DNA from 3 places in the Chimaeribacter sp. YP20170169 genome. Region 3 is predicted to be linked to each of the others. Evidence: predicted binding sites of a transcription regulator. Region 3 holds the regulator's gene; each other region holds the start of a gene.
What was found. The regulator PurR, encoded in region 3, represses purine synthesis genes. The targets are predictions, from matches to a motif close to CANGCAAACGTTTGCNTG.

Region 1 (4,160 bases), 170 kb from region 3:
CGGGCTGAGGGTAAAGGCATCCGCCACTGCCAACAGTGCCAGCAGGCCAATCACCATAAAGGCGAAGTGGAAGGCGGTCAACGCCTCTCCGGTGGCGGCGGGCGTCAGCCACTCGCCGCTGCGCAGCGCCAGCGCGCCGATGGCGATCCCCAGCCCACTGCCGAGCTGTTGCGCCATATTCAGCAGGGTATTGGCCCCGCTCATGTGCGGCTGCGGCACTTCAGCGAAGGCCAGGGTATTGAGCGCGGTGAACTGCATTGAGCGCGTCAGGCCGCTGACGAACAGCAGCAGCACCACCAATAGCGTCGGCGTCTCCGGCGTCAGCAGCGCGCAGGCAAAGATGGTCAGGGCGTTGAGCGTGCCATTGACCCACAGGGTGGTGCGGAACGGGAAGCGGTAAAGAATGGCAGAGGTAAAGGGCTTCATCGCCAGGTTGCCGGCAAACACTGCCAGCACCAGCAGCCCGGCGCTAAAGGCGCTCATGCCAAAGGCGAGTTGGAACATCAGCGGCAGCAGGAAGGGCACCGCGCCAATTGCAATGCGGAACAGGGTGCCACCATAGAGCGTGACGGCGTAACTTTTCAGCCGCAGCGCCCACAGATCGATCAGCGGGAAGGGCGCGTTACGGGCGTGGCGCACCGCCAATACTCCCAGCAGCGCACTGCCCGCCAGACAGGCCACCGGCAGCCACAGCCGCTCAGCAGCGTGGTTGAAGAGATCCAGCCCAAACATCAGCCCAAAGCAGGCCAGCCCGCACAGCATAAAGCCGCGCACATCAAAGGGCACCGAGCGATCGCCCGTTTCATTGGGCACCAGCCGCAGGCTCAGCCAGAAGGCCACCAGCCCGAGCGGCACATTGAGCAGGAAGATCCAGTGCCAGGAGGCGTAGGTGGTAAAGAAGCCGCCGACCGCTGGCCCGAGGATCGGTGCCACCAACCCCGGCCAGGTGATGGTGGCGATGGCACGGATCAGCCCTGACTTTGGTGTATTGCGCAGCACCACCAACCGGCCGACCGGCACCATCAGCGCGCCAGCGAAGCCCTGCACCATGCGGGCGGCGGTAAAGGTCATCAGGCTGGCGCTCAGGGCGCACAGGATCGAGGCGAAGGTAAACAGCAGCAGCGCGCAGCTGAACACCCGGCGCGCGCCAAAGCGATTGGCTATCCAGCCGCTGGCCGGGATAAACACCGTCAGCGTCAGGATATAGGCGGAGACGCCAATGTTCAGGTCAACCGCCCGCACACCGAACGCCTGTGCCATCTGCGGCAGCGCGGTGACAATCACCGTGGCGTCGAGGTTCTCCATAAAAAAGGCACCGGCAACCAGCAGCGGCAGGGCCAACTCCCCGGACACTCGACCCCTCATCGCCGCCACCCTGATAACCACGCCTTGCATTCACCGGACATAGCACCGCCTTTTATAGAGTGGAAGGGTAAAAAAGAGCCTTGAGCATAGCCGATCCGCCTTTTGCGTCAACCGGTGCACAGCTGCCCATACTGCGCCCCGGCCAGCCCGCGGCAGAGCTTTATTTTTCCACCAGAAAGCCGGCCAGCAAGAGATGCGCCACCGCCAACGGACGGCAGTAAAAATGTGTCGGATTATGCCGAAAAAATTTTAGCCTCCGCCAAAATCTTAATTTCTTATCCTTGCTCACTGATGGTGCAGCATTACGCGGGCAACGCGCCCCGCGCCAAATTGCAAACGGTTGCGTTTATTGTGAGTTCCCATTCACTGCCCACCTTGTCTAAAAAGTGCCTCCCGACGTACGGGCGCTCACGCGGTTAAAGATTAGTTTTCAATGGGATGAAAAGGAAATGGCGGAGGTGGCATAACGCTTGCTGGGGAAAGATGAACCATACTCAACCATGACCATAACAACAAGAAGGGCGTCATCATGAACCAGACCGTCACCCGTGCCATTCGCGGCAACTTTTTTGACCTGACCGGCTGCGCCAGCCGACCCGAAGAGATCGCTGACCGGGTGCGCTATATCGAGGATGGCGCGCTGCTGCTGGAGGAGGGGCGGATTGTCTGGCTCGGCCAGTGGCAGGCAGCGCAGGCGCGGCTGCCGGCCGGCACGCCGGTGGAGGATTACCGCGGGAAACTGATTGTGCCCGGTTTTATCGACACCCACATCCACTACCCGCAGACCGAGATGGTCGGGGCCTATGGCGAGCAGTTGCTGGAGTGGCTGAAGAGTTACACCTTCCCGACGGAGGCGCAGTACCACTGCCCAACGCACTCGGCGGAGATGTCGCGCTTCTTCATCCGCCAATTGCTGGCGAATGGCACCACCACCGCGCTGGTGTTCGGCACCGTCCACCCGCAGTCGGTGGAGGCGCTGTTTACCGAGGCGGACGCCCACCAGATGCGCCTGATCGCTGGCAAGGTGATGATGGATCGCAACGCGCCGGAGGGGTTGCTGGAGGATGCCGACACCAGCTACCAGCAGACGCGTGAACTGATCCGCCGCTGGCATGGGCGCGGGCGGCTTGGCTACGCCCTGACGCCGCGCTTTGTGCCGACCTCTTCCCCGGAGTTGCTGACCGCCGTGCGTCGGTTGCGCGAGGAGTTCCCGGATACCTGGGTGCACACCCACCTCAGTGAGAACAGTGATGAAGTCGATTGGGTACGCGCGCTCTACCCGGATCATGCCCACTACCTCGGCGTCTACCATGACTACGGGCTGACCGGCAAAAAGAGCGTGTTTGCCCACTGCCTGCACCTGGATGAGCATGAATGGGCGTGCATGGCGCACACCGGCTCCTCGATTGCCTTCTGTCCCACCTCCAACCTGTTCCTTGGCAGCGGGCTGTTCCGGCTGAAAAAGGCGTGGGAGATGCAGGTGCGGGTGGGCATCGGCAGTGACATCGGCGCGGGCACCACCTTCAGCATCCTCTCGACGCTAGGGGAGGCGTACAAGGTGGGGCAGTTGCAGCAGTACCGGCTGTCGGCATTTGAGGCGTTCTACCACGCCACGCTGGGCGGCGCGCGCGCCCTGCACCTGGAGGAGAAGATCGGTAACTTCGAGCCGGGCAAGGAGGCGGATTTCGTGGTGCTCGACAGTCAGGCGACGCCGCTACAACGGCTGCGCGCCGCCAACAGCGGCACCCTGGCGGAGAAACTGTTTGTGCTGATGACGCTCGGTGATGACCGCAACATTCACGCCACGTGGGTGAATGGCGTGCCGGTCTATCGCGCCGGTGAATAATCCCCGCTACACTGCCGGCAGGGGCGCGCAGCCGGTTCGCCCCACCATGAGGCAACTTGCAGGGATCACGCACCACCAATGAACAGTGAAACCAATGGCCGTGGGCGGCGGGAGCAGATGCTGGAGGCGATCCGCCACGCGGCCATCAGCGAATTCAGTGAGAAGGGCTTTGCCGGGGCGACCACCCAAGCCATCGCCCAGCGCGCCGGAATGAAAAAGACCCAGCTCCACTACTACATCCAGGGCAAGGAGGAGCTGTATGAGGAGCTGCTGCAACGGGTGCTGGCGGCCTGGGCGGAGATCATCCGCTTCGACGACGCCCTGACCGAGCCGCAGGCGGTGCTCAGCCGCTACATCCGCAACAAGCTGCACTTCTCCTTCACCCAGCCGGCGCTGTCGCGCATCTTCACCAGCGAGGTGCTGGCGGGCGGGCACTATCTGGAGAAGTACTGGCCGCAGGCGCGCGAGAATATCCTGCGCAAGGAGCAGCTGATCAACCAGTGGATTGCGCAGGGGGCGCTGCGCCCGCTGGATGCGCGGCTGTTCATCATGCACATTTGGGCGATCACCCAGTACTACGCCGACTTCGCGGTGCAGGTGAAACACATGTACCACGACACCGACGCGGCCCCCGCCACCCAGGAGCACATCATCCGGGAAGTGACCGAACTGGTGCTGCGCGGCTGCCTGCCCACCACGGCCGCCTAGCCATCGGCGATTCTGGCACTGAATTTGCTTAGTTAATCAGCATTATTTGACCAGTTGTACAAATCAAATGGTCAGCCATGCTTACTGAGTAAGCGCCGCACAGGCGGCGCACCGTGCCGAGGATCGCCACCATGATTCAATTCCTGCTAAACCAACGCCTGCATACCGAGCAGCTTGACCCCAACACCACGGTGCTGACCTGGCTGCGCCGCAGCCAGCAGCGCTGTGGCACCAAAGAGGG
Region 2 (4,160 bases), 770 kb from region 3:
TACGATCTCTCGGAGCAAATGCTGGCGGTGGTGGAGCAGGCGGCGCGCGACCGGCAGCTGGGCAATATCCGGGTGGCGCAGGGGGCGGCGGAGTCCTTGCCCTTTGCCGACGGGGCGTTTGACGTGGTGATCAGCCGCTACTCGGCCCACCACTGGCATGACGTTGGGCAGGCGCTGCGCGAGGTGCGCCGGGTGCTGAAGCCGGGCGGCCGGGCAATCTTTATGGACATGGCCTCGCCGGGGCAGCCGGTGCTGGACATCCATTTGCAGACCGTCGAGGTACTGCGCGACACCTCCCACGTGCGCAACTATGCGCCCGGCGAGTGGCTGGCGATGTTCAACGCGGCGGGCCTGACGGTGGAGCGGGTGGCGCGTGACCGGCTGGCGCTGGAGTTCAGTAGCTGGATTGCGCGGATGCGCACGCCTGAGCACTTCGTTACCGCCATCCGCGCGCTGCAACAGGGGGCATCGGCGGAGGTGGCGGCCTATTTCGCCATCCAGCCGGACGGCAGTTTCAGCAGCGACACCCTGATGATTGAGGCGCACCGCCCGGCATAAAAAAGGGCCGGCATCAGGCCGGCCCCGTGGGGAAGGGGAGACAGGCTTACGCCTGTTTCTCCTTCTTGCCGAACAGCTTCTGCCCGAGGCTCACCACGCCAAGCACCAGCGCGCCAGCCACCAAGCCAACCACCAGATCGGTCGCGCCGGTGATCAGGCTGCTGACCCAGCCCTGATGGCCGTGGTTCAGCACATCCACCAGACTGTGCATGAACGGCAGGCCGTGGCTCAGGATGCTGCCGCCGACCAGGAACATGGCGATGGTGCCGACAAACGCCAGGGTTTTCATCAGCAGCGGCGCGGCGCTGATAATCAGCCCACCCAGCCCGCGCAGCGCACGGCGGAACAGCCCTTCGCCCTCCAGCTTGCCAAGCCAGACGCCGACGTCATCCATCCGCACGATGCCAGCGACCAGCCCATAGACGCCCAGCGTCATCACCACCGCGATCATCACCATCACCATCAGCTGGTCAATCAGCGGCACGTGGGCCACGGTGTTCAAGGAGATCACGATGATTTCAGCCGACAGGATAAAGTCAGTGCGCACCGCGCCCTTGACCTTCTTCTTCTCCAGCGCCAGCAGCTCCTCCTGCGTTTTCGGCACCTTGGTGGCCGCGACCGGCTTCTCGGCGTGATCCTTGCCGTGGAACAGCTTCTCGGCGATCTTCTCAAACCCCTCGTAGCAGAGGTAGGCACCGCCCACCATCAGCATCGGGGTGATCGCCCAAGGGATAAAGGCGCTGATCAGCAGCGCCAGTGGCACCAGGATGGCTTTGTTCAGCAGCGAGCCTTTCGCCACCGCCCACACCACCGGCAGCTCGCGGTCAGCCTTCACGCCGCTGACCTGTTGGGCGTTCAGCGCCAGGTCATCGCCCAGCACGCTGGCGGTTTTGCGCGCCGCCACCTTACTCATCGCGGCAACGTCGTCCAAAATGGTGGCAATGTCATCAATCAAGGCCAGTAGGCTAGTACCTGCCATTCTCGTTTCCTTTCAGTTAAGTGTTGCAATGGGCCGGGATAGTAGCAACAACCGCCAATACGATAAACTCTCCCGCACCCCTCTCATCTCCGCCCTCTGTCGGGTCGTCCCCCTTAAAGATAGGTGCTGGATGGGCATTCGCCTATCGGCGCGGCCAGATTCAGAGGATTACACCCGATAACGTGAATGCTCAGGCAAGCGGCCACATTAACCGGCTTTTTATATATAGATATTTTCGGACAATACGCTAGCGACAAAATAATCGGTGGACGCGGCGGCAACTCCAGCAATTTCATTGACTATTTCCAGCGGCACTGGCACTTCTTCAAATTTCCTCCTTATTTCCTACACGATAATTAAATTTCTTTACAACCTGACGCCTCCACTTTTTGTGAATTGGCGCATAATTACATCTCCGGAAATAATCCGAGCTGTTATGAGGAATGTGTCATGAAACTTTTACCCATCATTACCGCCGCACTGTTGACGACCGCCTCCTTCGCCACCCTCGCGGCCAGTGAAATCAGCGCCAGTGAAGCCAACCGTAGCAACCTGCAAAGCATGGGCACCATCCAGGTCAGCAACATCACTGGCTCGCCGGATGACGCGCTCAGTGCGCTGCAACAGAAGGCGATGGAAGAGGGCGCCAGCCACTACCGGGTGATCGGCATCGATACCCCGAGTGACTCCAGCCAGCAGCGCGCCAACGCGGAGATCTACCGCTAAATGACCCATCAGGCAACCGCCACCTGACGAAACAGGAATCCTGGCTTATTTAAGCCACCCCTGCCTGTTGGCCGCCAGTGGTTAATTTCCCCTGATTAGGGCAGTAAAGATGTTTATATATGTTATCAATGAAATAATGCCATGAGCATGATTCAATAATGCCATTAATAATAAGCGGCACGGCAACGTATGGCTGAGGGTAAATAAAAAAGAGGGATATTTCACGCCATAGAAATCGCGGGCGGTTATCCCATGTTTTTATTGCTCCCTTCGCCCGCTGCCGTGTCCGTTTCTCCTTTTTCCTGCCGTTTCTCTCCTTCCCGGCTGGCATCAGCCATTGCGTCTGTATCATGAACAGGTATGATTCCGCTTCATTAAACCACGCGTGGGCCGCGATCCGGCGCGCAGCAGGAAGGACAGCAATGATACAACCGCTCTTTATGGTCGGCGCCCGTGGCGCAGGCAAAACCACGGTCGGCAAGGCGCTGGCGCGTGCGCTGGATTATCGCTTCACCGACACCGACCTCTATATGCAGCAGCACACCGGCCTGAGCGTGGCGGACGTGGTGGCGCGCGAGGGGTGGATTGGCTTTCGCCAGCGTGAGACCCAGGCGCTACAGGCGGTCAGCGCGCCGCAGACCGTGATTGCCACCGGCGGTGGGGCCATTCTGGCGCCAGAGAACCGGGCCTTTATGCGCGCCACCGGGCTGGTTATCTACCTGCGCGCGCCGGCTGGCACACTGGCGCACCGGCTGGAGGAGTACCCGCAGGACGCCCAGCGCCCGACGCTGACCGGCAAGCCGATTGCCGAGGAGATGGTGGAGGTGCTGGCCGCCCGCGAGGCGCTCTACCAAGAAGCGGCGCACTATGTGCTCGACGCCACCGCCAGCCCGGATGAGATTGTGGCTGACATCCTGCGCCGGGTGCAGGGCGAGCTGGTGCGTTAGGCTTTCTTCCATTTTTCAGAGGTTTCTGTGATCGACTGCGGCCGCCACCTGGCCGTGGGGCGTCTATACTGAGTATTCAGGCCCTCAATAAAAAAGGAGTGTACTATGCCAGGCAGACCCCCCTATCCGCGCGAGGCGCGCGTCGTGCCCGTAGAAAAGGGCGATCCCGGCCAAACCGTGACCTGGTATCAGTTGCGTGCCGATCACCCGACCCCGGACACCCTGATCAGCGAGCATGAGACCGAGGAGGAAGCCCTCGACTCCAAGCGCCGCTACGAAGATGAAGACATGGTGTGACGCCCTCCCGAGGCCGGCCTGACAGCCGGCCTTTTCTTTGCCACCGGCAAATGCGCGCCGGATCGCGCCCCCCGATAATAATCAGTGACAGCCGGGGCAAACTCACCCTACTATGGCCGTTCCATGTCTTCTGTCACAGGGCGAAACGATGCTGAAAGTAAACGAGTATTTTGCAGGGAAAGTGAAGTCGATCGGGTATGAGAGCGGGACAATCGGGAACGCCAGCGTGGGCGTGATGGAAGTGGGAGAGTACACCTTCACCACCAACCTGCCGGAAGAGATGACCGTCATCACCGGCGCCCTGAAGGCGCTGATCCCCGGCTCGCCGGACTGGCAGACGTTCCTGCCGGGCGAAACCTTCTACGTGCCGGGCCACAGCGAGTTTAACCTCCAGGTCGGCGACACCACCTCTTACCTCTGCAAGTACCTCAGTAAGTAAGCGGCAAACAAAAACCCCCTGCACCGGCAGGGGGTTTTTGCATTCCAGCGGGGGCGCTTAGCGCTGTGCCTCGCCGCCCAGCGCCTCAATCACATTGGCGATCAGGGCCGTCAGCTCGCTGGTCATCAGTATGAAGTCGGCGTCAAAGCGCGCCGCCGGGTCATCGCGGTCGATGTCATCATTCTGCTCGCGCAGCTCATCCGAGAACTTCAGG
Region 3 (4,160 bases):
GCAGCATATCTCCCCCCCAGTTTTCACTAATGAAAAAAGCTATTAACTTTTTCTGACAATATGAATTAGAATCAGGGGGTTTCATGCTTTTTTGTGCGGCAGGTTTCAGTGATACTGGGCCTCCATGGATGTTTGTCGGACACTTTTGGTAGCGTTGCCATGCGTTTACTCGTTACGCTTTTCGTTTTGCTTTTTACCCAGCTCTGTATGAATCTGGCGCATGCGTCGCCCCATGCGCGCACGTCGGCCGAACCCCGCAAGGGCCATGCCAGTGAGGCCAGGACGGATGACCGTAAAAAGCGCAAGCCGGTGAAAACCAGCGTAAAGAAAAAAGCCACCAGCCGCGACAAGGCTCAGGTGGTCAAGGTCACGACCAAAAGCGGTAAAACACGTAAAACCGCCTCTACCCATCTGGTCAAGGTGACGCCGCCGAAAAAGGGCTATAAAAAAGGCTATGGCCGCCAGCGCCTGCCCGGCCACGAGGCCAAAGCTGTGGAGAGCGGCCCGCTGGCACTCAGCCCGGCGCATAAAAAGCGCTACCAGAAAGCCAAGCAAACGGCGATGACCAAGCTAATGAAGCAGGTAGGCAAGCCCTACCGCTGGGGCGGCACCTCCCCCACCACCGGTTTCGATTGCAGCGGGCTGGTCTATTACGCCTATAAAGATGTGATGAAGATCCGCCTGCCACGCACCGCCAATGAGATGTACCACCTGCGTGATGCCGCGCCGGTTAAACGTGGCGAGCTGGAGAGCGGCGATCTGGTCTTCTTCCGCATCGCCAACCGTGGCGCGGCTGACCATGTTGGCGTCTATCTCGGCGATGGCAAATTTATCCAGTCACCGCGCACCGGCGAGGATATCCGCATCAGCTATCTGGATAATGACTACTGGCAGGACCATTACGTCGGCGCCCGCCGCGTGATGACCCCCAAGACCGTGCGCTGACCACCGCGTAACAAAAAAGACGCCCAAGGGCGTCTTTTTTTTCTGGTGCAGGCGGATTAGCCCAAAACAGCGGTAAAGCTAAAGGCAATGATCATGGTGAGCGCCGCCACAGTGGTGCATAGCGACAGTTTCAAATTGGTATCCATGTGTTCTCCTGAATAACGCAAACAAAACCACAATGTTTGTATGAGTTCTCATATTCTCACAGTATTGCAGGCAGTGCCTATCACGTCGTGATGCGCAACGGGATAATTTTCTGCTTCCCCTTTGCGCAAGAATAGGGGAAAATTCGCGGTTTACACACTGCGTACCCGGCCGCGGCTGCAATGCCCCACCGCTCCCCAGCGAAGATGACCGTCCTCTCCCCCTAGAATTCACTGCATCTTTTACGGTGGGCAGAAGAATAAACGCAGGCAAACGATTAACATTATAGTTACGTGCTGTAACACGTATTTTCAGGAGTCACTTTTCCCATGGCCACGATTAAAGATGTCGCCAAACGTGCCGGCGTGTCCACCACCACCGTGTCACACGTTATCAACAAAACACGTTTCGTCGCTGAAGAGACGAAGGCGGCGGTCTGGGCCGCCATCAAGGAGTTGCACTACTCCCCAAGCGCCGTGGCGCGCAGCCTGAAAGTCAACCACACCAAATCCATCGGGTTGCTGGCGACCTCCAGTGAGGCCCCCTACTTCGCTGAGGTGATTGAGTCCGTGGAGAACAGTTGCTACAGCAAGGGCTATACCCTGATCCTCTGCAACTCCCACAATAACCTCGACAAGCAGCAAGCTTACCTGGCGATGCTGGCGCAAAAGCGCGTCGATGGCCTGCTGGTGATGTGCTCTGAGTACCCGGATCAGCTGATCGGTATGCTCGAGGAGTACCGCAACATCCCGATGGTGGTGATGGACTGGGGTTCAGCACGCAGCGACTTTACTGACTCCATCATTGATAACGCCTTTGAGGGCGGCTACATCGCAGGCCGTTATCTGATTGAGCGCGGCCACCGTGATATCGGCATCATCCCCGGCCAGCTGTCACGCAACACCGGCGGCGGCCGCCATCAGGGCTTCCTGAAGGCGATGGAAGAGGCAAATATCACTGTGCGCCCGGAGTGGGTGGTACAGGGTGATTTTGAGCCGGAGTCCGGCTACAAGGCGATGCAGCAGATTTTGGTGCAGAAGCAGCGCCCAACGGCGGTGTTCTGCGGCGGCGACATCATGGCAATGGGCGCCATCTGCGCCGCCGACGAGATGGGCCTGCGCGTGCCACAAGACATCTCGGTGATTGGCTATGACAACGTGCGTAACGCGCGCTACTTTACCCCGGCACTGACCACCATCCACCAGCCGAAAGAGCGCCTCGGCGAGAGTGCTTTTGCCATGCTGCTGGATCGCATCACCAGCAAGCGTGAAGACCCGCAGACCATTGAAGTGCGCCCGAAACTGGTGGAGCGTCGCTCCGTGGCCGATGGCCCCTACCGCGACTACCGCCGTTAATCGACCAGCCGGGGCCATGCGCCCCGGTTTTTACTCCCCACGCAACCACTCCCGGTTCAACGTTTCGCTGTCCCCCAGATAATCCAGCAACCAGCTAAGCGCTGGCGAGGTGCGCGCCTGATCCCAGGTCAGGCAACAGGCGCTGTCCGGGAAGGGTTGCGCCAGCGTCAGCAGCACCAACTCTCCACGATCGATCAGCGGTTGCGCCATGTGCGCCGGGATCATCCCCACGCACAGGCCAGCCAGCAGGCAATCCAGCGCGCTGGTCCAGTCTGGCGCCACCAGCCGCCGTTGGTTATCCAGCGTCCAGGTGTCGCGCTTCGGCAGGGTGCGGGAGGTGTCCTCCAGACAGAGGGCTGGCCACGGCCGCAACTGCTCATCCGCCAACGGGCCGGGCAGTTGTGCCAGCGGATGGGTACGGCTCACCACACAGCGCCACGGCAGAAAGCCCATGTCGCGGAAGCGGTAGCTGCCGCCCACCGGCACGGCGCGGGTGGCACCAATCGCTGCATCCACCCGTCCATCCGCCAGCGCATCCCAGACGCCGTTGAACACCTCCGGCGAGATCAGCAGCTCCATATCGGGAAACTCGCGGTAGAAATCGAGCACCAGCTGCCGGGTGCGATCGGCACGCACCACCCGATCCACCGCCAGATTGAGTTGCCCACGCCAGCCATTGGCCGCCTGTTGGCACTGGCGACGCGCGGCCTGCATTTTTTTGATAACACCGCGCGCCTCCTCAATAAAAACCTGTCCGGCCTCGGTGATCGCCACATCACGGTGGCGGCGCTCAAACAGTTCCACCGCCAGCCACTGCTCCAGCTGGCGCACGGTGTAACTGACCGCCGAGGGCACCCGGTGCAGCTCCTGCGCTGCCGCGCTAAAGCTGCCGGTGCGTGCTACGGCGTCCACCACCTCCAGCGAATACTCTGACCACATGGCGCGCCCCACTCTTTCTGCTTGCAAAATTTTTCACAGCATGGCGCAAATTTTAACGTTTCACAATGCCCTGGCTGCTCCAGTAGAGTGCGCACCGCTATGCGTTTTTCTTATCATCTACTAACAAACCATAGGAATTTGCTATGACCCGCTCCCCTCTTTTCATGCTCTATCTGGCCGGACTGAGTGTGCTTGGCTTTTTGGCCACTGACATGTACCTGCCGGCCTTCGCCCAGATGCAGACAGATCTTTCGCTGACGCCCAATGCCATCAGCGCCAGCCTGAGCCTGTTTTTGGCCGGTTTCGCCTGCGCCCAACTGATCTGGGGGCCGCTCTCTGACCGCATCGGCCGCAAGCCCGTACTGGTGCTGGGGCTGTTGATGTTTGCCGTCGGCTGCGCCGGGATGCTGTGGGTGCAGGATGCGCGCCAGCTCTGGCTGATGCGCTTTGTGCAGGCGGTGGGAGTCTGTTCCGCGGCCGTAAGCTGGCAGGCGCTGGTGGTGGACCGCTGCACGGGCGAGCAGGCGAAACGGGTGTTTGCCACCATTATGCCGCTGGTGGCGCTGTCACCGGCGCTGGCCCCGCTGCTGGGTGCCTGGCTGCTGAACCACTTTGGCTGGCGCGCCATCTTCCTGGCGCTGCTCGCCATCACCCTGCTGCTGCTGGTGCCAACGCTGCGGCTCCAGCCTGCCAACCGGCCGGGTGCTGACCATCCGGCCCCCAAGGTAGGAATGCTGGCGCTGCTCGGCTCCCGCGTCTTTAGCGGCAACGTGCTGA

Region 1: the regulator PurR is predicted to act here: its motif matches at 1,695-1,712, upstream of guaD (guanine deaminase).
Region 2: the regulator PurR is predicted to act here: its motif matches at 2,442-2,459, upstream of aroL (shikimate kinase AroL).

The regions. Positions count from the first base shown of each region.
Region 1 is NZ_CP176824.1:2,026,843-2,031,002, reverse strand. Features, by position in the region: gene ACK3SD_RS09015 (MFS transporter) at 1-1,365, opposite strand, end outside; gene guaD (guanine deaminase) at 1,895-3,211, shown strand; gene ACK3SD_RS09005 (TetR family transcriptional regulator C-terminal domain-containing protein) at 3,290-3,919, shown strand; partial or broken gene xdhA (xanthine dehydrogenase small subunit) at 4,051-4,160, shown strand, end outside.
Region 2 is NZ_CP176824.1:2,964,327-2,968,486, reverse strand. Features, by position in the region: gene ACK3SD_RS13560 (class I SAM-dependent methyltransferase) at 1-558, shown strand, start outside; gene ACK3SD_RS13555 (DUF808 domain-containing protein) at 605-1,537, opposite strand; gene ACK3SD_RS13550 (YdgH/BhsA/McbA-like domain containing protein) at 1,988-2,263, shown strand; gene aroL (shikimate kinase AroL) at 2,686-3,210, shown strand; gene ACK3SD_RS13540 (YaiA family protein) at 3,316-3,507, shown strand; gene ppnP (pyrimidine/purine nucleoside phosphorylase) at 3,656-3,946, shown strand; gene rdgC (recombination-associated protein RdgC) at 4,004-4,160, opposite strand, start outside.
Region 3 is NZ_CP176824.1:2,197,196-2,201,355, forward strand. Features, by position in the region: gene ACK3SD_RS09820 (C40 family peptidase) at 160-945, shown strand; gene cydH (cytochrome bd-I oxidase subunit CydH) at 1,002-1,091, opposite strand; gene purR (HTH-type transcriptional repressor PurR) at 1,419-2,444, shown strand; gene punR (DNA-binding transcriptional activator PunR) at 2,475-3,383, opposite strand; gene punC (purine nucleoside transporter PunC) at 3,527-4,160, shown strand, end outside.